One region of the Pseudomonas salicis genome, then DNA from elsewhere that is predicted to be linked to it. Evidence: riboswitches for the same ligand, from Rfam matches in the RefSeq annotation. Region 1 holds a riboswitch; each other region holds the start of a gene.
What was found. A riboswitch is a leader RNA that binds a small molecule or an ion and turns the genes downstream of it on or off. The one in region 1 is predicted to bind cobalamin.

Region 1 (7,326 bases):
GGCGTCACCAGCCATTGGAACAATGCGCAGCCCCCTTGGGGGGCGAAGCCGTATCGGGTCAGCACCTCGACCAGACGTTCACTTGCGTGCGCTGTGCGCTCTCGTTGCACACGATGACCTTCGACGTCGTCAAAGCAGGCTTTGCCCAGAATGCGTGTAGGACCGCTCACCGACCAGGGTCCGATCTGTTTGGCCAGGACTTTGAGAAAACGCGACTCGGCCAGTACGAAACCCAGGCGCACGCCTGCCAGACCGAAGAACTTGCCAAAGGAGCGCAGCACAATAAGACCGGGGCGTTGGGTTTCGGCGGCGAGGCTCAGGTGTGGCGTGTTGTCCATGAACGCTTCGTCCACCACCAGCCAGCCGCCGCGTTGCGCCAGCCGCGCATGCCATTCCAGCAAGCGTTCCTGGGTCAGGCTCAGGCCTGTGGGGTTGTTCGGGTTGACCACCACCAGCACGTCGAGGACATCAATGAAGCGCTCGACCTCATGCTCCAGCACTTCGCGCACCAGAAATCCGTTGCTGCGCCAAGCCTCGGCGTGTTCGGCGTAACACGGCGACAGCACGCCGACCTTGCCCGCCTGGCGCAAACGCGGCAGCGCCTGAATCGCGGCTTGGGAACCGGCCACGGGCAGCAGATCCGCCACGCCGTAATACGCACAGGCGGCCGCTTCGAGGCCGTCATCGGTTTCAGGCAAACGCGCCCACGCTGAATCCGGGATCGGCGGAATCGCCCAGGACCAAGGTGAAATCCCGCTGGACAGGTCGAGCCAGCCGGCCTCGTCGATGCCGTATTTCTGTACCGCACCCCGCAACCGACCGCCGTGTTCAAGCATAGAATTCAGTCCCCAGACACAACATCAGCAACCACAGCCAGACGCCACGCTGCACCAGTTGCCAGCCTCGATCAATGGAATTCGCATCGGCTGGTGCACCTTCGCCTAATTGCGGACGCTGGTGCAGCTCGCCATGATAAATCGCCGCGCCGCCCAGTTCGACGCCCAAGGCACCGGCACCTGCCGCCATGACGGGACCCGCGTTCGGGCTGTCCCATTTAGGGGCCTGCGTCCGCCAGCAGCGCAACGCCAGTCGGGTTTTGCCGAGCACTGCGTAGGTCAACGCCACCAGACGCGCGGGAATGTAATTGAGCAGGTCGTCAATCTTTGCCGCCGCCCAACCGAAACGTTCGAAGCGTTCGTTGCGATAGCCCCACATCGCGTCGAGGGTATTGCTCAGGCGATAGAGGATCACGCCGGGCGCGCCCAGCACGACGAACCAGAAGATCGCGGCGAACACGGCGTCGCTGCCGTTTTCCAGCACCGATTCGGTGGCGGCGCGGGCGACCTCGGTGGCGTCCAGTTCAGACGTCTGGCGACTGACGAGGAAACCCACGCGACGCCGCGCCTCTTTCAGGTCATCGCTGCGCAAGGCCTGCGCCACCGGCGCCACATGTTCGCCCAAGCTGCGCAGGCCAAGGGCAAAGTACAGAGCGGCGACTTCCACCAGCCAGCCGATATAAGGCAGCCAACTGAGGAAGGTCACCAACAGGGTCAGCGGGATGACCGCAATGAACCACGCCGTGACGCCATGGCTGCGCCAGCCGCGACCGCCGCCGTTGAAACGTTGCTCGATGCGCTCGGCATGTCGGCCGAAGGCCACCAGCGGGTGGTTTCGTTTTGGCTCGCCCAGCAGCGCATCCAGCGCGACCCCGGCGACGCTCAACAACGCCACGCTCATGCGCTCACTCCCCATGTGTTTTCGTAGACCAACTCTCGCAGCGGACGCGCCTGCGCCCACCCCTCTAATACCAGCATCGGCGCCGGGTAAAATTCCTTGACCGGGCCCAGACACAGGATTGCCAAAGGTTTTGAACCGGTTGGCATCTCCAGCAGGTCGGCCAGCGCTTGAGGTTCGAATAATGAGACCCAGCCCATGCCCAACCCTTCGGCCCGGGCCGCGAGCCACAGGTTCTGAATCGCACAGGACAGCGACGCCATGTCCATCTCCGGCAAGGTGCGACGGCCGAAAATGTGCTTCTCACGATCGTCCATCAAGGCCGCGACGAGCACTTCGGCGCAGTCGTTGATGCCTTCGACCTTGAGTTTCATGAAGTCGTCGGAGCGCTCGCCCAAGGCTTCAGCGGTGCGGATGCGCTCTTCTTCAACTTGGGCCTGAATCTGGCGGCGCAGTTGACGGTCGCTGATCCGAATGAAGCGCCATGGCTGCATCAGACCGACGCTCGGCGCGTGGTGTGCGGCTTCCAGCAGGCGGGCCAGCAACTCCGGTGTCACGGAGCCGCCGGTGAAATGCCGCATGTCCCGGCGTTCGGCAATGGCCCGGTAGACCGCCACGCGTTCGGCGTCGCTGAAGGCGTGATCAGTCACGAGAGCACCTCGCCATGGCTGACCACACGTGCACCTGCTGTAGGAGCGAATTTATTCGCGATGCGAAGGTACGGCCGATAGAAAGGCTTCGGATGTACCTTCGCATCGCGAATGAATTCGCTCCTACAGGAAACCGTGTTCCCACCGAAAAATCGGGTCAGTCCTACGATGGAGAACACCGACAGACACGTCATGGCAAAAACAGCGCCGCCATCGCCTGTGGGTTGGACGGGAAATAGAAGTGCACGTACGACGCAGTCATCCGCCCTTCCCGGTACACCGCTTCCGCGCCACGTCCGCCGTTGGGACTGACGCCACGGGCAATCGGGGTCAGTTCGGTGCTGGTCAGCGAATGATGATAGGTATGCCCGCGCAAGGTCCCTTCCGGCAACTCGACCGATTGCAGGGCCAGGGCGGCCAGACGTTTCTGCATCACCGCCTCGCCGTCGAGCAGGCCCACCAGTTCGGCGCGCTGACCGTCCACGTCGGTCAGGGCGTTCAACAGGTAAAGCATGCCGCCGCACTCCGCGAGCAAGGGTTTGCCGGCGGCGTGGTGAGCGCGAATGGCGTCGAGCATCGAGTGGTTCTGACCGAGCGCCACGTGATGCAGCTCCGGGTAACCACCGGGCAGGTACAGGCTGTCTGCGTCTGGCAACTGGCTGTCGCGGATCGGTGAGAAAAACAGCAGCTCAGCGCCCATCGCCCGCAACAGGTCGAGGCTGGCGCCGTAGGTAAAGGCGAACGCCTCGTCACGGGCAACGGCGATGCGCACGCCGGCCAACAGCGGCTCAGCGGGCACGATGTCGGGCGCTTCGAAGGTCACGGCGGGTGGCAACGTCGAATCGCAGGTGCTGGCCAATGCATCGGCGGCCGCGTCGAGGCGCACGTCCAGGTCGTTCAGTTCGCTCGCCTGAACCAGCCCCAGATGGCGACTCGGCAGTTCGATGCCGGTTTCCCGCGACAACGCGCCATACCAGCGCAAGTTTTCAGTCAGGCTGCCTTCGAGCAACTGGGCATGACGCACGGTGCCAACCCGATTGGCCAGCACGCCCGCGAAGGGCAGGTCCGGTTGATAGCGCGCGAGGCCCAACGCCAGCGCCCCGAAGGTTTGAGCCATGGCCGTGCCGTCGATCACGCCCAGCACCGGCACGCCGAAACGCCGCGCCAGATCCGCGCTGGAAGGCGTTCCGTCGAACAGCCCCATCACACCCTCGATCAGGATCAGATCAGCATCGGCGGCGGCTTCCCACAGCAGGCGTCGGCTCTCATCCTCGCCCACCATCCACATGTCCAATTGATAAACGGGATTACCGCTGGCGCGTTCGAGAATCATCGGGTCGAGAAAATCCGGACCGCATTTGAACACTCGAACGTTACGACCCTGATTGCGATGCAGACGGGCTAACGCCGCTGTCACAGTGGTTTTGCCCTGGCCGGACGCGGGCGCCGCGATCAAAACCGCAGGGCATCGACGAGCCTCACTCACAGCTCAATGCCCTTCTGCGCCTTGATGCCCGCCTGAAATGCGTGCTTGACCACGCCAATCTCGGACACCGTGTCAGACAGGTCGATCAATTCCTGCTTCGCGCCACGGCCGGTGACGACCACGTGCTGCATCGGCGGACGCGCCTGGAGGTCGCTCAACACCTGTTCCAGATCGAGGTAGCCGTGTTTGAGGGCGATGTTCAGTTCGTCGAGGATCACCAGGCCGATCTCGGGATCACGCAGAAATTCTCGGGTCACGACCCACGCCGCCTCGGCCGCCGCGATGTCACGCTGACGGTCTTGGGTCTCCCACGTGAAGCCTTCGCCCATGACGTGATAGCGCACTTGCTCGGGGAAACGGCGGAAGAACAGCTCTTCGCCCGTGGCGTTGCGGCCTTTGATGAACTGCACCACGCCGCACTGCATGCCGTGGCCCATGGCCCTCGCCAGCATGCCAAACGCCGAGCTGCTCTTGCCCTTGCCGTTGCCGGTCAGGACCAGCAACAGGCCGCATTCATTGGGGGCGCTGGCAATGCGCTCGTCCATCACCGCCTTTTTGCGCAGCATGCGCGCCAGGTGGCGTTCGTCACGTTCGGGGGATTCGCTCATCTCAGCTCTCCGCTTGAGGGCAGGTGTGGCAAACGGAGGGCACGGACAAAGGCTGACAGCAGGCACCGGACAAACGCCGAGCCTGCGCAGAGCATCGCCCTCCGTGATGCTGTTGAATGGATCAGGCCGGTCTCCGGACTCATGAGCGAAACAGGGGCGGCGCGCCTTCCCATGTTCATCGAACACAGTGGCATCGTGCGCAGCCTTGACTCATTTACCGTTGCGGAGGCAGCGCCGGAATTGATCGCAAAGGCGTTCGCACCGGCTTCCCTGTTTCACCCTTTTTAGCGGGCACCTGAAACAATCGGCGAAGGTTAGAGGGTTGACTACCGAGCGTCAATCGAAGCGGCGAAGGATCTGCCGCATCCCTGAAGCAGCACGGCTTGCCAGCAGTGGCGTCCGCGAGTTTTAGCAAGGAAGGCGAGTCAGGTGTTTGCTGCGCAACAACCACGCAGCAAACCACAGGGAAAAGGATCAGTTGCTGCGCGCGAGATTCGACGGCTGGATCACACGCTTGGCGTTCAGCCAGGCTTTCTGCCAGTACGGCTTGTCGAGGCTGTCGAGCTTGACGGTGCCGCCGGTGGCAGGCGCATGCACGAAGCGGCCTTCACCGACATAGATCCCGGCATGGCTCACGTTCGAGCCGCCGCCCGTGGCGAAGAACACCAAGTCGCCAGTCTGCAACTGACTGCGGTCGATGTCCGGGCCTCGCAGGGTGATCATTTCACGGGTCGAGCGCGGCAGGGTGATGCCAGCAGCGTCGTGATAGACGTAGCCAATCAAACCACTGCAATCGAACCCCGAATCAGGCGTATTGCCACCCCAACGGTACGGCGTGCCAACAAGGCCGATGGCACGTAACAGCACGTCATCCGCAACGGGAGAATTGAATTGAGGGGGAGCAGCGATCACAGGCCGATAGGCGACCTTGGGGGGAGATGGCGGCGGAGTGCTGGAACAAGCGGCCAGCAATGCAGCCAGTGAAGCAACAGCCAGGCGAACCGTAATCGACATAAACACAACAACCTTCCTAGGATGCGGCTTACTCTGCCGGAGGCCGGAACCTTGCGCAATCAGGGTTTCCCCTAACTGCGCGGCCCGTATTTAACGGTGTTGGCGCTTGATTGTAGTCGAGGTCATGGCGGTCGTGGTTTCTGGAACCTGGGAAGGTGCCATGGCCAGCGCGCGCTTGGCTTCGATGAACGTACGGGCCCAGTAAGCATCGTCGAGGCTGTCGACGCGCACACCGCCACTGCGACGGCTGCTGGAGTGGATGAACTGGTCATCGCCCAGGTAGATGCCGGCATGGCTGACGCGGCCGCGGCCTGCGGTGCTGAAGAACAGCAGGTCACCAGGCTTCAGGTCGTTACGCTTGACCAGAGGAGCGTCGATATTGATCATTTCGCGGGAAGAACGCGGCAGGCTCATGCCCGCCTCTTCGCGGAACAGGTAGCCAATGAAACCGCTGCAATCGAAGCCGGACGTGGTCGAGGTGCCGCCGAAACGGTAGCGAGTCCCGATCAACGATTTGCCACGTTCCAGAATGCTGTCAGCCAGGACCGGCAACTGATACGGCTTGTTGTCGGAGAACTGGGCCAATTCGTCTTCGGTGGCGATTTCGTCATCCAGTACGGAAGAGGAGTAATCGGCACGCTTGGCGGTTTGTGCGGTGGCAGAGTCCCGGAATTGCGGGTTCTGCGACTGTTGTTGCGACGCTGGCATCTGGGCCGCGCAGCCGAACAGCAGCGTTACGAGTGCGAGAGGCACGAGGGGTGCGAAGCGATTCAGCATGGGCACGACCGTGGCGGATGTGTAAAGAAGCCGAGACTATGCCCTCAATCGTCATCATTTGCAAATTCAATCGAATCAAATGTGACTTACCAGGTCCTCCATCACATCTAAGGCTCTACACCTCAAAAATGCATCCATGTGAATGGAGTGATCGGTCGACGAGGGGTTGATCTCGGCGGTAAAGCCTCCTGCCACCCGCGTCCGAAACATCGGCTCGTGGATATAAGGGAAGCTGGCAGTGGTTCCGATGCTGAGCACAGCGTCAAAGCCTTTTGCCATCTCTTCGTACAGCACATTCAATGCCAGCTCTGGCAGCATCTCTTCAAACAAGACGACCGGCGGTCTCAGCACGCCATGGCACTGCGTGCATAAAGGCGGCAAGGGCCGTTGCAGGTGCTCGCTCAACTGTGGGTCTTCAGCGCCACAAGACTGGCAATAGAGCGGCGCCAACTGGCCGTGAATCTCGATCAACCGCTCCGGCGGACTCCCCGCCGCACGGTGATAGCCGTCAACGTTCTGCGTCAACACCCAGCATTCCGGTTTGCGCCGCTGCAACTCAGCGATGGCGTAATGCGCCGCATTGGGCTGTCCGCCGAGGCACGCGCTGCCTAATTGGGCAATGTATTTCCAGCACAGGGCAGGATCGCGACGCAGCATCGGACCGGATAGCGCCATTTCAATGGGCAGCCCGTCGTCGGTGTGGCCGTTATAAAGGCCGCCCACTCCGCGATAAGTCGGCAGGCCGGAATCCGCCGACAGCCCGGCACCGGTGATGATCAGAATGCGTTTGGCATGACGCAGGGCCGCTGCGGTCTGCAGGATCAGCGCCGGATCGACCACGGGCGGATTCACCAACCCAAGGTCTCTTTAAGGAAGGGAATGGTCAGCTTGCGCTGGGCCTGCAAGGACGCCTGATCCAGCTCTTCGAGCAGATCGAACAGCGCGCTCATGCTGCGTTTGCCCCGGGTGAGGATGAAATGCCCGACTTCGTCCGTCAGGTGCAAGCCACGACGGGAAGCGCGCAATTGCAGGGCACGGAGCTTCTCTTCATCGGACA
Region 2 (7,326 bases), on a different contig from region 1:
CGTTGTCGTGAAGGGCGGCGTGACGGGCGGGATGAAAATGGCTCGCAGGTGCATTACCTGACCGATTTACTAGGACTTTGTCAGTTGCCGTGGAATGGCGTAAACTCCGTCCCACGTCTGCGAGGAATTTTCATGACCGCTATTACTATTACCGATGCCGCCCACGATTACCTGGCCGATCTGCTGCAAAAGCAGAACACCCCCGGCATCGGCATCCGCGTGTTTATTACCCAGCCTGGCACCCAATACGCTGAAACCTGCATCGCCTACTGTAAGCCGGGCGAAGAGAAGCCGGAAGACAAGGCCATTGGCCTGAAGAGCTTCACGGCGTGGATCGACTCGTTCAGCGAAGCGTTTCTGGACGACGCGGTGGTCGATTATGCGACCGACCGCATGGGTGGCCAGCTGACGATCAAGGCGCCGAATGCGAAGGTGCCGATGGTCAATGCTGACAGTCCGATCAACGAGCGCATCAATTATTACTTGCAGACGGAGATCAATCCGGGCCTGGCGAGTCACGGCGGGCAGGTTACGCTGATTGATGTGGTTGAGGAAGATGAGGCAAACATTGCTGTGTTGCAGTTCGGTGGCGGTTGCCAGGGCTGTGGGCAGGCGGATGTGACGTTGAAGGAAGGGATTGAGCGTACGTTGCTGGAGCGGATTCCCGAGTTGTCGGGTGTGCGTGATGTGACGGACCATACTCAGAAAGAGAATGCTTACTACTGAGTGGTCTTCGCGGTAGTCAGAAGCCCCGATTTGGTCGGGGCTTTTTTATGCGTGGCGTTTGGGGGATTGGGGTTTGGGTACGGTAAGGGCGAGTGTGTTGTGTGCTTGGGTATGGGGGCATATCCGGTTTTTCCGTCGGGGCTGGCTGAGGTTCCGCCCTTACGGCGGGTCACTTTTTCCAAGAGCCGAAAGTCGGACCACGAAAAAGTAACCAAAAAGGCCCTGCTCCTGGTTTGGCCCTCGTTCCTCGGGTGCCCTCACTCCGGCGACGCTCCGTGGGCCCGCGCCGAACGGACATCCATGTCCTTGCGGCGCTCTCGCGGCATCCATGCCGCTCGACCCACTCCGCGCCGCCTGCGTTCGGCCTGCACCCAAGTCGCGTTCTGCGGTGTCTGGACTGGCGCGCAAAAGAGCTTTTCTGGCTGGAGCTAACGCTCTTCGCGGCTCTGGATAGCAACGCGATTCCTGTTCTAACCCCAATCCCCCTGTGGGAGCGAATTCATTCGCGAATGGCCGGTACATCCAACCCATCTCCATCGCCTGAACCCTTTTCGCGAATGAATTCGCTCCCACAGAGTTGGCATCTGTCCGCAGGATTATGGTACGCCTCAACACCCGTGGGAGACGCCGGAGGTTACGACGGCAGCGAAGGCGGACGATCAGACAACCCCCGTTTCACAGCCCGCAGCTGAAATATCACGGCCTGTACACATGCGCATGCCCTGCGCGGTAGAGGGATGATTCGCTGAAGGTGTCGTTGCCAAGGACACGTCCCACGAGGATCAGTGCTGTGCGTCGAAAGCCTTTGGCGGCGACCTTGCCTTCGATGTCGGCGAGGGTGCCGGTGACCCAGTCCTGGTCAGGCCAGCTGGCGCGGTGTACGACGGCGATGGGACAGTCTTGGCCGTAGTGGGGGGTGAGTTCAGCGACGATTTTGCCGAGGTTGTTCACGCCCAGGTGAATCGCCATGGTGGCTGTGTGTCGCGCGAGTTCGCCCAGGTCTTCGCCTTCAGGCATGGCGGTTTTGTCGCCGTAGCGAGTGAGGATGACGCTTTGCGAGATGTCCGGCAGGGTCAGTTCGGTGCCGAGCAACGCGGCGCAGGCGGCGGTGGCAGTGACGCCGGGGATGATTTCGAAGGGGATGCCCAGTTCGCGCAGGTGACGAATCTGTTCACCGATGGCGCCGTAAAGGCTGGGGTCGCCGGAGTGGACGCGGGCCACGTCTTGGCCTTGTGCATGAGCAGATTTCATCAAGGCGATGATCTGTTCGAGGTGCAGTTCGGCGCTGTTGGTCACCTGAACGGCTTGATGACCTTCTAAAACGGCCTCGGGCACTAGCGATCCGGCGTAGATGATGACGGGGCATGTGCGGATCAGGCGCTGGCCTTTGACCGTGATCAGGTCAGGGTCGCCGGGGCCTGCGCCGATGAAGTAAACGGTCATTGAATCTCCAACGTATAGCGGGGTTGATCCTCTGTGGGAGCGAATTCATTCGCGAAGGGTCGGTACAGCCAATACATCTCTAGCGCCCGAACCGCTTCGCGAATGAATTCGCTCCTACAGAGACTGCATCGCCAAATGCGTCATGGGCTGGCCGCCAACGCAAACGTGGCCCGTGAGCTGTTTCGCCGTTCGATCACCAACCTCGCCGACGACCCGCCCAACCGCGCCGCCATCGCCAGTGCTGCGCTTTCGGCCACGCCGTAGCAGCCGGTGCTGTCGAACGCGATCTGCGAATGATGACTCAGCTGCGGCTCGAACGCTGCCAGTTCTTCGGCGCTGAAGAACGCCAGCGGCAGGCCGAGCCGTTCAGCCAGTTCCAGCAACCCCGCCTCTGACGCTTTGCTGTCGATAGAGGCAAGGGCGGTGATGTCGGACAGCGACAGGCGATGTTCCAGCAGGCTGACCTCAATCAACCCTTGCAGCACCGACGCCGGGCAGTCGCGCTGGCAGCCGAGGCCGATCACACGAGTGCCCGGGTTCATCAGGCGTGGCTCAGCTCGGTGGCGGTCAGTTGCGTGTTGTGACGACGGAACAGCCACGCGCTGATCAGGCCCATCGCGACCCAGAACGCCGCGTTGGTCAGCAGAGAAGCGATCTTGAATTGTGCCTCCAGCGCTTCAGGGGCCAAAGCCGAATGAACCTCCGGTTGCGGCGCGCCGATCACGTGGGGCACGACGAGAATCGCTGCGCCCAGCACTTTCAGCAGCCAATGGCGGGCGAAGACAATCAGCGCCAGGCCGACGGCTGTTGACGCTGCGGTGCTGACCCACCAGGTCTGGCGCAGGGTCAGGTCGGCGGCGGCGGTGCCCGGTAATTCAGGCGGCAGACCGAGGGTCGGCGCGAGGACAAACACCGCGAAACCGGCCAGGCCCCACAGCGCGCCTTCGCGAACGCTGTTTGGCGTGCGCAGTGTGTACAGCGCCGCGAGCATCAGCGCGAAACCGACCGCGACCACCAGGTTGCCGCCGGTCGTCGACAGCACGCGCTGCCAGCCGTCTTCCGGTTCCCAGGCTTCTTCATCATGAACGTGAGCCGCCATGGCGCCGTCGCCATGCGCGTGCTCATGCACTTCTGCAGCGGCGGGGGCGTGTTCGTAGGTTTCCGCTTCGAGGATCAGCGGCGCGACCCAGAAGCTTTGCAGCAAGGTCAGCAGCAGGGCGGCGAGCAGTCCGGTGAAACCGGCCGTTTGAGCGATTCGCTTGAACATGGCGGCAGGTCTCAGTGGCAAGGGAAGGCGGAACTGTGACGGGTGTCGTGGGCGGCGTTGTGCACGGCGGCGATGTGCGAGAACCCGGCGAAGTAGACCAGGGACGCGCCAAGGATCATCGCGCTGATGGCGGCAGTGAGGCGTTGGCTTTGGGTGCTGGCAGTGCTTGCGGATTGGGATGTGGTGCTGATCGACATGGCGCTTCCCTCTGAGGTCTCAGCGAAGGGAAGGCGCAAAGCAAACCACTGACCGACGTCAGTAGCCAACTCAACAGCGCCCGCCCACCGCGGGTTTGTTATGTGAATGTGTCGGGCCGGTCTCCGGGCTTGCGAGGGGCAGTGGACCTGCCGTCAAGAATCACCTTCCCGTGCCGCAATGGCACAGTGGATCTGATTCTTCGCTCGCTTACCGTTGCGGGGGCAGCGCCGGACTTGCACAGACAAGAGGTCTGCACGCACCGGTTTCCCGTTTCACCCTGTGAAGGGCACCCGTAACAAGGCGTGTAGGAGACCACGGAGCCGGTTGGCAGTCAATCGCAGCGCCGTTTCCTCGTTGACCTTCCCCCGGCCACTGCGTAGCCTTGCGCACTTGAGGTTCGCTGCTCTGCTTGAGTCGGACGCGGCGCTAAGAAGGGAATGTGGTGCAAGCCACAGCTGCCCCCGCAACTGTAAACGGTCATGTTCATTGCACAGCCACTGCGCGAGCGGGAAGGCGCGATGAATGCGTCTGATCTGGCAACACTGCCAGCCATTCGCCGCCGTGAGCCAGGAGACCTGCCTCGAACACGGGCCTGTTTTTCAGACAGCCCGACGCATTCTCAACACAACCGGGCGGGGTGATCCGGTGGCGAATCGAACGGCGGGCCTGTCTTCTGCGAGGGCAACGCGGTTCTCGTCCTGTTTGCCCGCCGCTGCGCCTGAGGGCAACCATGAAAACACTGGCCAAACTTCCCGTCACCATCGTCACCGGCTTTCTCGGCTCGGGCAAAACCACGCTGCTGCGCCACATGCTCGACAACGCTGAAGGCCGTCGCATTGCGGTGATCGTCAACGAATTCGGCGAGCTGGGCATCGACGGTGAAATCCTCAAGCAATGCACCATCGGTTGCACCGAGGAAGAAGCCAACGGCCGCGTCTACGAACTGGCCAACGGCTGCCTGTGCTGCACCGTTCAGGAAGAATTCTTCCCGGTGATGCAGGAACTGGTTGCTCGTCGCGGCGATCTGGACCACATCCTCATCGAAACCTCGGGCCTGGCGCTGCCAAAGCCGCTGGTCCAGGCTTTCCAGTGGCCGGAAATCCGCAACGCCTGCACCGTTGACGCCGTGATCACCGTGGTCGACAGCCCGGCCGTCATCGCCGGCACCTTCGCCGCCTTCCCGGATCAGGTCGACGCCCAGCGCAAACTCGACCCGAACCTGGACCACGAATCGCCGCTGCACGAACTGTTCGCCGACCAACTGGCCAGCGCTGACCTTGTCATCCTCAATAAGGCCGACATGCTCGACGCTGCTGCCTTGGCCGCCGTGCGCGCTGAAGTCGCCGAAGAACTGCCGCCTGCGGTGAAAGTCATCGAAGCCAGTAACGGCCAGCTGCCGATCAGCGTGCTGTTGGGCTTGGGTGCCGAATCCGAGCTGCACATCGATGGCCGCAAGACCCACCATGATCATCACGACGGCGATGACCACGACGACCACGATCACGACGCTTTCGATTCTATTTCCATCTCGCTGCCCCAGGCCGACGAAGCGCTGTTGCTCGACGCGCTGACCCAGGCCGTCGTGCAGCACGGCATCCTGCGCGTCAAAGGCTTCGCGGCGATTCCGGGCAAGCCGATGCGCCTGCTGGTGCAAGGCGTCGGCACACGTTTCGACAAACACTTCGACCGCGCGTGGAAAGCCGATGAAGCGCGCGTCAGCCACTTCGTGCTGATCGGTCAGGAACTGGACGCTGCCGTGCTGGAAGCCCAGCTGCGCGCCGCGCTTGAGATCAAAGGCTAACCATGCACCTGCTGCGCACCCAGCCCGGCGGCTTCGTCCCCGACGACAGCATCGCTGACCTCGGCCAGACCCCCGCCGATCTGGTGATCCTGTGCAGCGGTGACTCCCATCTGGCGTTGCTCGCGGAAACCGCGCAGCAACTGCCGGACGATTACCCCAGCCTGCGCCTGGCCAACCCCATGCAGGTGCAAAACCACGCCTCGGTCGACCTGTACGTCGAAGAGGTGTTGCAGCACGCCAAGGTCATCCTCATCTCGCTGCACGGCGGCATCGGCTACTGGCGCTACGGTGTCGAGCGGCTGGTGGAGCTGGCCTCTCGAAAGCACGGCGGGGTGAAGCTGATTCTGGTGCCTGGCGACGATCGCCCGGACCCGGAGCTCAGCGACCTCAGCACCGAACCTGCCGAGGACCGCGACCGGCTTTGGCACTACCTGCGCCAGGGCGGAAAACACAACGCGTTACAGCTGTTCAATTGCCTGGCCAATCGCTGGCTGGATCGCGATTACGTCTGGGACGAGCCGCAGACGCTGCCCCGGGTGGCCATCTATCACCCGCGCAAGGCCAGCGCCGACCTCGCTGACTGGCAAGCCGACTGGCACGTCGATCAACCGGTGGCGGCGGTGCTGTTCTATCGCTCGCACTTGCAGGCGGCCAACACCGGGTTCATCGATGTGTTCTGTGAGCGGCTGTTGGCCCAGGGCCTTAACCCGTTGCCCATTGCGGTGGCCAGCCTGAAGGAACCGGCGTGCCTCAGCGCCGTGCAGGACTGGCTCGACGAGACCGAGTGCGAAGTCATCCTCAACACCACCGGTTTCGCCCAATCCAGCCCGGAAGCCCCGCACCTGCGACCGTTTCGCCGCAACATTCCGGTGATTCAGGCGATCTGCGCCCAGGACAACGAACCCGCATGGCAAGCCAGCGAACAGGGCCTCGGCGCTCGGGATCTGGCCATGCACATCGCGCTGCCAGAACTGGACGGGCGCATCATCAGTCGGCCCATCAGCTTCAAGGACCTGGCCTGGCACAGCGAGCGCAGTCAGTCCGATGTGGTCTGCTACCGCGCCCAACCCGAACGCATGGATTTTGTCGCCGAACTGGCGCGACGCTGGGTGTTGCTGGCGCGCACGGCCAACGCCGACAAGCGTGTGGCGCTCATTCTGGCCAACTACCCGACCCGCGACGGGCGCATCGGTAATGGCGTCGGCCTGGACACCCCGGCAGCAGCGCTGAACATCCTAAAGGCCCTGCAAGACGAGGGCTATCCCGTCGAAGGCTTGCCGGCATCGGGCACCGCGCTGATTCATGCCTTGCTGGGCGGTGTCACCAACGACCCGGACAGTCTCGATCAGCGCCCTTGCCACCAGAGCATGGCAATGGACGACTACCTGGCCGCCTTTGATGCGCTACCTGAGGCCAATCGCGACGCCGTGATCGAGCGCTGGGGTTCACCGCAGAGCGACCCGATGTGTCGCAACGGCCGAATGATGATCGCCGGGCTGCGTTTCGGCCTGACCTTTGTCGGCATTCAGCCGGCTCGGGGCTACAACGTCGATCACAGCGCGGTTTATCACGATCCGGACCTCGTTCCGCCCCACGGCTACCTGGCCTTCTATTTCTGGCTGCGCAAGGCGTATGGCGCACACGCGGTCATTCACGTCGGCAAGCACGGCAATCTCGAATGGCTGCCGGGCAAGGGCGTCGGCCTGTCCGAACAGTGCTGGCCGGACGCGATCCTCGGGCCGATGCCGAACATTTATCCGTTCATCGTCAACGACCCGGGTGAGGGGGCCCAAGCCAAGCGTCGCACGCAGGCCGTCATCATCGACCACCTGATGCCGCCCCTGACCCGCGCCGAAACCTACGGCCCATTACGCAATCTGGAATTGCTCGC
Region 3 (7,326 bases), on a different contig from region 1:
GTGGCGGGCCGGATCTGCGACACCATCGGTACCAAGCGGGCCATCGTGTACGGGCTGGCAGGCATCGCGATCAGTGGCGTGCTGACCGTTTTGGCGGTCCTGCTTGAACCGTTCGCGGGCATCAGCCTGTCCATTCTGGTGATTGCTCGGGTGATCCTCGGCGGGTCGCAAGGTCTGGTGGGCGTGGGCACCATCAGTTGGTGCATCGGCCAGGTCGGTGCGGAACACACGGCACGTTCGATTTCCTGGAACGGCATCGCGTCCTACGGCGCCATCGCCATCGGCGCGCCACTGGGCGTGGTGATGGTCAACACGCTGGGGTTCGTCAGCCTCGGCCTGGTGTTGACCGTGCTGGCCGCAGGCGCGCTGCTGCTGATTCGCAACAAACCGCCGGTGCCTGTGGTGCGCGGCGAGCGCATGGCGTTCTGGTCGGTGTTCGGCCGCGTCGCACCTTATGGCCTGGGCCTCACCCTGTCCTCCATCGGCTACGGCACCCTCACCACCTTCATCACGCTGTATTACGTCAGCCGGGGCTGGGAAGGCGCGGCGTGGTGCCTGACGGTGTTCGGTGTCTGCTTCATCGTGGCGCGGCTGTTTTTCATCAACGCCATCACCCGCTTCGGCGGCTACCGTTCGGCCATCGTGTGCATGTCGGTCGAGACCGTCGGACTGGTGCTGTTGTGGCTGTCGCCCAACACCACTGTGGCGTTGATCGGCGCGGGGTTCGCGGGGTTTGGTTTGTCGCTGGTCTATCCGGCCATCGGCGTCGAAGCCATCAAACAGGTGCCCAACAGCAGCCGAGGCGCGGGGCTGGGGGCCTATGCGGTGTTCTTCGATCTGGCACTGGCCATCGCCGGGCCGCTGATGGGCGCGATTGCCCTCGGCATGGGCTACGACTGGATCTTTTTCTTCGCGGCGGTGCTGTCGATTCTGGCGTTGGGCCTGACCGTGCTGCTGTCGCGACGCCCCGCCGTAGACACGCGGCTCTAGCACGACACCGGCCAAACGGCATCGCAAAACGCTGAACTGCCCGGACCCGAGCCGGTCGGAACTAGCACATCCCTCGCAAAAGGAGCGTGCGTGTGACTTCCGATCCTGCTGGTGTCCACCTTCCCCCCTCGGACATGTCGGGCGTACGGGACGTTCATCGTTTACGCGTACTGACGGTCAACACTCACAAGGGCTTCACGGCCCTGAACCGACGTTTCATCCTGCCGGAGCTGCGCGAAGCGGTGCGCAGCACGGGGGCCGATCTGGTGTTTTTGCAGGAAGTGCTCGGCGGCCATGATCGCCACGCCGCCCGCTATCACGACTGGCCGACCCTCTCCCAATACGAATTTCTCGCCGACAGCATGTGGAGCGACTTTGCCTACGGCCGCAATGCGGTTTACCCGGAAGGCCACCACGGCAACGCGATTCTGTCCAAATACCCGATCCTGCATTACCGCAATCTCGACGTGTCGATCACCGGCCCGGAGCGACGGGGCCTGCTGCATTGCGTGTTGCAGGTGCCGGGACACGACGAGGTGCACGCTATCTGCGTGCATTTGAGCCTGCTGGAAAGCCACCGCCAGTTGCAGCTGGATTTGCTGTGCGCGCTGCTGGACTCACTGCCCGAACACGCGCCGGTGGTGATTGCCGGGGATTTCAACGATTGGCAGTTGCAGGGCAACAAACGCCTGGCGCGCTGCACGTACTTGCACGAGGCCTTCGAGCAAAGCCACGGGCGATTGGCTAAGACCTACCCTGCCCGCTTCCCACTGCTGCGGCTGGACCGGGTTTACCTGCGCAACGCCACCAGTCACAACCCGAAAATCCTCGGGACGCGGCCGTGGACGCACCTGTCGGATCACCTGCCGCTGGCGGTCGAAGTGCACATGTAAACGCCCGTATTCAAGGCGCTGGCATCGTTTCGCCACTCCCGCCGTTTGTCCGGTAATGCCGTGATTGTTTAAACCAACTGCCGCTTGATTCATCCCATTTAATGCGAGCCACATGACTCGCCCTTCTCATAACAAGAGGTACGCAATCATGGCTAACACCGGAAAATCGAACCCTGGCAACTTCTCGAACGATCGCCAAAAAGCCTCCGACGCAGGCAAAAAAGGCGGCCAGGCTTCAGGTGGCAGCAACATGGCCAACGACCGGCAGAAAGCAACCGACGAAAAACGTCCGGACGCCAGCAAAAAAGGCGGAATGCCACAAGGCGGCGCAGGCCGTAAATCCTGATCAACGTCTGATCAGCGGAACGAGCGAGGGTGAGAGCCCTCGCTTTTTTTATGCCCGTGGGTTGGATCGGTCACGCGTCCGGGTCGATCAGCGGCACCGTGGCGTCCCGGTCGAACTGCGAACCCGGGTCTTCATTACCGGGGTCGTTATCGACGTCTACTTCAACCTCTTCTTCGTCCAGCGGAACAGCGCCACGGGGCACGGCGTCCGGGGTTTTGTGCGAATGAGTGTGCATGGCAGGTTCCTCGTGTCAGGCGGGTTCTTTGGCGACCCGGTGTGTGGATGAGTTGAGCTTAGCTGGCGCTGACCGTCCAGTGCGTGGCGCCTTCGGGAAACTGCAGCTGTTCGACCCGATGGGCGATGCCACAGGCCAGTGAATCTTCGGCCCGAATCACCTTTTCCTCCGATGACAGGCAGCGGCCAATGTCCAGCGGGGTCATCGCCCCGTCGGTTTCACTCAAATAGATGTTCACGTACCGCTGCAAGTCGTTGTCCAGGCTGCGCAGGTATTCGCGGATGCGTGAGTGATCCACCGAACTCTGGTTGAAGTACCAGCTCATCGGGTGGATGAGAAACCGGGAGTGAGGACAGACGATGCGCTCCTCGGCGGCGAGGTAGATGACGATGCCCATGGATTCGATGTTGCCGCTGTTCAGTGCGCGGATCGGCACCTTCAGTGACTTGAGAAAGTTGTAGATCGTGAAGCCCAGGGCCGTGCTGCCGCCTGCGGTGGAGAGGTTCAGCAGCAGGCCGGTCGCGCCCTTGTCGAGGGCTTCCAGACAGCGGTCGCGGAAATGCTCGGTGGTGGTCTGATCGACCCCACAATGGAAATGGACGATGTGTTCGCTCATCGACGGCCCTCCCTTTCCGGTTATCGACGCGGTGTAATGGGTTGGAAGGCGCGCAGACCGCAAAAGTTGCATGGTGCCGCGACGCCGCCTCTGCAGCAGCCCGGCTGGGTCATTCACAATAGCGTGCCGAGTTGAGAAACCTGTGGGAGCGAATTCATTCGCGAAAGGGTTTGGCAGACGACACACCTGCGTCGGATGTACTGCCTTCGCGAATGAATTCGCTCCCACAGGGAAAATCTGCGGCGTGGTGTGACACGTGTGCCCACCCTCCACACGAACCATAGAACTCCTGCCGCACGGCATGATCTGTACAACACGCCGGGCATTTTTTCCCGGCACTCCATGACCCCGGACAGGACACTTTCATGAGTCTGCACGACAAGATCATTGGCCGCCTCGGCTTTGGCGCAGCGCCTCTGGGCAATATGTTCCGCGACATCAGCGAGGAAGAAGCCGCCGCCACGGTGCAATCGGCGTGGGATCAGGGCATCCGCTATTTCGACACGGCGCCGCTCTACGGCTCGGGCCTGTCCGAGCAACGGCTGGGCAAGGCGCTGGCCCATGTGCCGCGCGACGAATACACCCTCAGCACCAAAGTGGGCCGGTTGATTTCCGACGAACTGGACAGCGAAACCCGCAGCGGCCCGTTCAGCGACGGTTTGAAAAACAAAATCCTCACCGATTATTCCGGCGACGCCACGCTGCGTTCCATCGAGGCCAGCCTCAAGCGCTTGGACACTGATCGCCTGGACATCGTGTTCGTGCACGACATCGCGCAAGATGCCCACGGCGACGAGTGGATCGAGCATTTCAACATCGCCCGCACAGGCGCTTTCCGCACCCTCACCCGCCTGCGCGAAGAAGGCGTGATCAAGGCGTGGGGCCTGGGCGTGAACCGCGTCGAGCCGTGCGAGCTGACGCTGGACCTGAGTGAAGCACAACCGGACGGTTTTCTGCTGGCTGGCCGCTATTCGCTGCTGGACCACGACCAGCCGCTGCAACGCCTGTTCGCCAAGGCCCGTGAGCACAACGCCGAGTTCGTCGTGGGCGGGCCCTACAGCTCGGGCGTGTTGGTGGGCGGCAAGCATTTCGAGTACCAGGAAGCGCCGCAAGCGATGCTCGACAAGGTCGCGCACATTCAGGAAATCGCCCGCCAGTACCAGGTCGAGATCAAATCGGCGGCGCTGCAATTCGTACTGGCCAACCCGCTGGTGGCGGCGGTGATTCCTGGCGCGAGCCGGCCCTCGCGAATCATTGAAGACGTTGCGGCGCTGAATGCCCAGGTGCCGGACGGCTTCTGGCAAGCGATGCGTGATCAAGGCTTCATTGCGCCGCAGGCTCCGGTGCCGATGAAGGATTGAAGATCCACCCGAGACGTCGGCGAACGGTTCGACGTCTCACCCGCCGAATTCCAAGGTGGCGCGGTTTTCGCTTCAGCGGTAGGCATGTATCCCATGATCACCGCTTGAGACCCGCCCCCATGCGCATTTTGATCGTCAACGTGAACACCACTCAATCCATGACCGACACCATTGCCGAGCAGGCGCGCAGTGTTGCGTCACCCGGCACGGAAATCATCGGCCTGACGCCACGTTTTGGTGCGGAATCGGTGGAAGGCAATTTCGAGAGTTACCTGGCGGCAATTGCCGTGATGGACCGCGTGCTGTCCTACGATCAGCCCTACGACGCGGTGATTCAGGCCGGGTATGGCGAGCACGGGCGCGAAGGCTTGCAGGAATTGCTGGACGTGCCGGTGGTGGACATCACCGAAGCGGCGGCGAGTCTAGCGATGTTGCTGGGACACACCTATTCGGTGGTGACCACGTTGGACCGGACCGTGCCGCTGATCGAAGACCGCCTGAAACTCGCCGGTGTGTTCGAACGCTGCGCGTCGGTGCGAGCCAGTGGCATGAGCGTGCTGGAGCTGGAAGACAGGCCGGACCGCGCATTGGAGGCCATCGCCGGGCAGGCGGTCGACGCGGTGACGCAGGACAAGGCTGAGGTGATCTGCCTGGGTTGCGGCGGCATGGCCGGGCTGGACCAGCTGATTCGTGACCGTGCGGGCGTGCCTGTGGTCGATGGCGTGACGGCCGCCGTGGCGCTGGCGGAGTCGTTGGTGCGGTTGGGGTTGAAGACCTCCAAAGTGCGGACGTATGCGAATCCGAGGCCGAAGAAAGTGATCGGCTGGCCGTTGAAATAACGGACCTGTAGGAGCGTGGCTTGCGAACGCCGAGTGGTCGCCTGTTTCGGGCAAATCGTTTACCATCCCCGCCGCCGGTTTCCACTCGGAATTAATAGGGAATCCACGAGCCGTGCCCTGTGTCATCGGGCGCGCTCAAACGGAACTGTCCCCGCAACTGTAGGCGTCGAGCCGTGCTTCCTGTTTGCCACTGGGTTACCGCCCGGGAAGGCCGAAGCACGGTGATGAAGCGCCAGTCAGGAGACCTGCCGGCAAGCGTCAATCATTCACCGGCGGGGTGTCCGGGAAGGACTCCCGTGCGCGGTGCTTGCCTCTTTTCTTCGGCTGCCGTCAGGGTGTGCTTTCCAGTGCCTGTTTCGTCGATCACAGGCTCACTGGAGAAACCCCGATGTCGCTGCGCCGCTTTGCTCCCTTGTTCACCGGTCTGACGCTGTCGAGCGCAGCGTTCATGTCCCCCTCCGCGTTGGCTGCACCGACCCACTACCCGTTGACCCTCGACAACTGCGGCGTGCCCCTGACCTTTGCCCAGGCGCCTCACAAAGCCGTGACCATCGGCCAGGCCGCCACCGAAATGCTCTATGCGCTGGGCCTGAGCAACCGGGTCATTGGCACTTCCCTGTGGTTCAACGACACCCTGCCTCAATTCAAGGACGCCAACGCGAAGATCGAGCGCCTGGCCGACAACGCGCCGAGCTTCGAATCGGTGATCGGCAAGCACCCGGACTTCGTGCCGGTGCAGTTCGAATGGATGGTCGGTCCGCAAGGTGCGGTCGGCACCCGCCAGCAGTTTCACGACCTGAAGATCCCGACGTATATCCTGCCGTCCGACTGCGAAGGCAAGAACAATCTGGTCGGCGCTGACGGGACTCGGCTTGAAGCGTTCCGCATCGACGCGCTGTACAAAAGCATCGCGCAACAGGCGGAAATCTTCGACGTTCAGGATCGCGGCCAGCAACTGATCGATGGCTACAAGGCCCGTCTGGCTCAGGCCATCGAACACGCCAAGGCCCATGACGCGAGCAGGGTTTCGGCGGTGTTCTGGTTCTCCAGCCCGGACATCAACACCGATCCGTACGTCGCCGGGCGCAAAGGCATTCCGGGCTTCATGCTCGACACACTAGGCATGCGCAACGTCATCGATTCGGACGAAGAATGGCCGACCGTGGGCTGGGAAACCATCGCCAAGGCCAACCCGACGATTCTAGTGATCGCGCGCATGGACCGTCGCCGCTTCCCCGCTGACGATCACGAAAAGAAACTGGCCTTCCTCAAGTCCGACCCGGTGACCCGCAACATGGACGCCGTGAAAAACAACCGCATCGTGATCATGGACGCCAGTGCGATGGAGTCCAGCGTTCGCCTGTTCGACGGCATCGAGCAACTGGCCAAGGCCACTGACGCGCCATGAACATCCTGAACGTCGTCCGCTCGCTGGGCCATGGCCTGTGGGTCAGCGCGTTGCTGATACTGGCGGTGATCGCAGGCGTGGCCATCGGCGAAACGGCCATCAGCGTCCCGGTGATCTTTCAGGTGCTGGCGAACAAGCTGTGGGCGGCCGGTTATGCGGTCGATCCCATCGACGAGGGCATTGTCTGGAATTACCGGCTGACCCGGGCCATCGTCGCGGCGGCCTGTGGCGCGGGCCTGGCGATGTCCGGCGTGGTGCTGCAATCGTTGCTGCGTAACGCGCTGGCGGACCCTTATCTGCTGGGGATTTCCGCCGGGGCTTCGACCGGCGCGGTGTTGGTCGCGATCATCGGGTTGGGCGCCGGGGCGATTTCCTTGTCGATGGGTGCGTTCGCCGGGGCCATTGCCGCGTTTGCCCTGGTCGCGTTGTTGGCACGGTCGTCTCGGGCCTCGGGCAGCCAGGCGGCGACGGGGCAAATCATCCTCGCGGGGATCGCCGGGTCGCAGCTGTTCAATGCGCTGACGTCGTTCCTGATCACCAAATCCGCCAGCGCCGAACAGGCCCGGGGCATCATGTTTTGGCTATTGGGCAATCTCAGTGGCGTGCGCTGGACCTCGGTGGCGCTGTCCGTGCCGGTG

Region 2: another riboswitch for cobalamin. It lies ahead of cobW (cobalamin biosynthesis protein CobW); the one in region 1 lies ahead of cobO (cob(I)yrinic acid a,c-diamide adenosyltransferase).
Region 3: another riboswitch for cobalamin. It lies ahead of ACWKWE_RS02790 (ABC transporter substrate-binding protein); the one in region 1 lies ahead of cobO (cob(I)yrinic acid a,c-diamide adenosyltransferase).

The regions. Positions count from the first base shown of each region.
Region 1 is NZ_JBSKHU010000002.1:174,956-182,281, forward strand. Features, by position in the region: gene cobD (threonine-phosphate decarboxylase CobD) at 1-836, opposite strand, end outside; gene cbiB (adenosylcobinamide-phosphate synthase CbiB) at 829-1,737, opposite strand; gene bluB (5,6-dimethylbenzimidazole synthase) at 1,734-2,384, opposite strand; gene ACWKWE_RS06850 (cobyrinic acid a,c-diamide synthase CobB) at 2,575-3,870, opposite strand; gene cobO (cob(I)yrinic acid a,c-diamide adenosyltransferase) at 3,867-4,478, opposite strand; cobalamin riboswitch at 4,586-4,792, opposite strand; gene ACWKWE_RS06860 (C40 family peptidase) at 4,953-5,492, opposite strand; gene ACWKWE_RS06865 (C40 family peptidase) at 5,583-6,269, opposite strand; gene ACWKWE_RS06870 (NAD-dependent deacylase) at 6,345-7,109, opposite strand; gene hda (DnaA regulatory inactivator Hda) at 7,118-7,326, opposite strand, start outside.
Region 2 is NZ_JBSKHU010000001.1:381,655-388,980, forward strand. Features, by position in the region: gene ACWKWE_RS01770 (acyltransferase family protein) at 1-11, shown strand, start outside; gene nfuA (Fe-S biogenesis protein NfuA) at 133-726, shown strand; gene cobM (precorrin-4 C(11)-methyltransferase) at 1,423-2,169, opposite strand; gene ACWKWE_RS01785 (cobalamin biosynthesis protein) at 2,310-2,711, opposite strand; gene ACWKWE_RS01790 (CbtA family protein) at 2,711-3,436, opposite strand; gene ACWKWE_RS01795 (CbtB domain-containing protein) at 3,448-3,633, opposite strand; cobalamin riboswitch at 3,731-3,943, opposite strand; cobalamin riboswitch at 4,011-4,231, shown strand; gene cobW (cobalamin biosynthesis protein CobW) at 4,365-5,435, shown strand; gene cobN (cobaltochelatase subunit CobN) at 5,438-7,326, shown strand, end outside.
Region 3 is NZ_JBSKHU010000001.1:598,763-606,088, reverse strand. Features, by position in the region: gene ACWKWE_RS02825 (MFS transporter) at 1-990, shown strand, start outside; gene ACWKWE_RS02820 (endonuclease/exonuclease/phosphatase family protein) at 1,125-1,883, shown strand; gene ACWKWE_RS02815 (con-10 family general stress protein) at 2,032-2,229, shown strand; gene ACWKWE_RS02810 (hypothetical protein) at 2,300-2,464, opposite strand; gene ACWKWE_RS02805 (ATP-dependent Clp protease proteolytic subunit) at 2,523-3,080, opposite strand; gene ACWKWE_RS02800 (aldo/keto reductase) at 3,446-4,441, shown strand; gene ACWKWE_RS02795 (aspartate/glutamate racemase family protein) at 4,561-5,280, shown strand; cobalamin riboswitch at 5,339-5,547, shown strand; gene ACWKWE_RS02790 (ABC transporter substrate-binding protein) at 5,669-6,688, shown strand; gene ACWKWE_RS02785 (FecCD family ABC transporter permease) at 6,685-7,326, shown strand, end outside.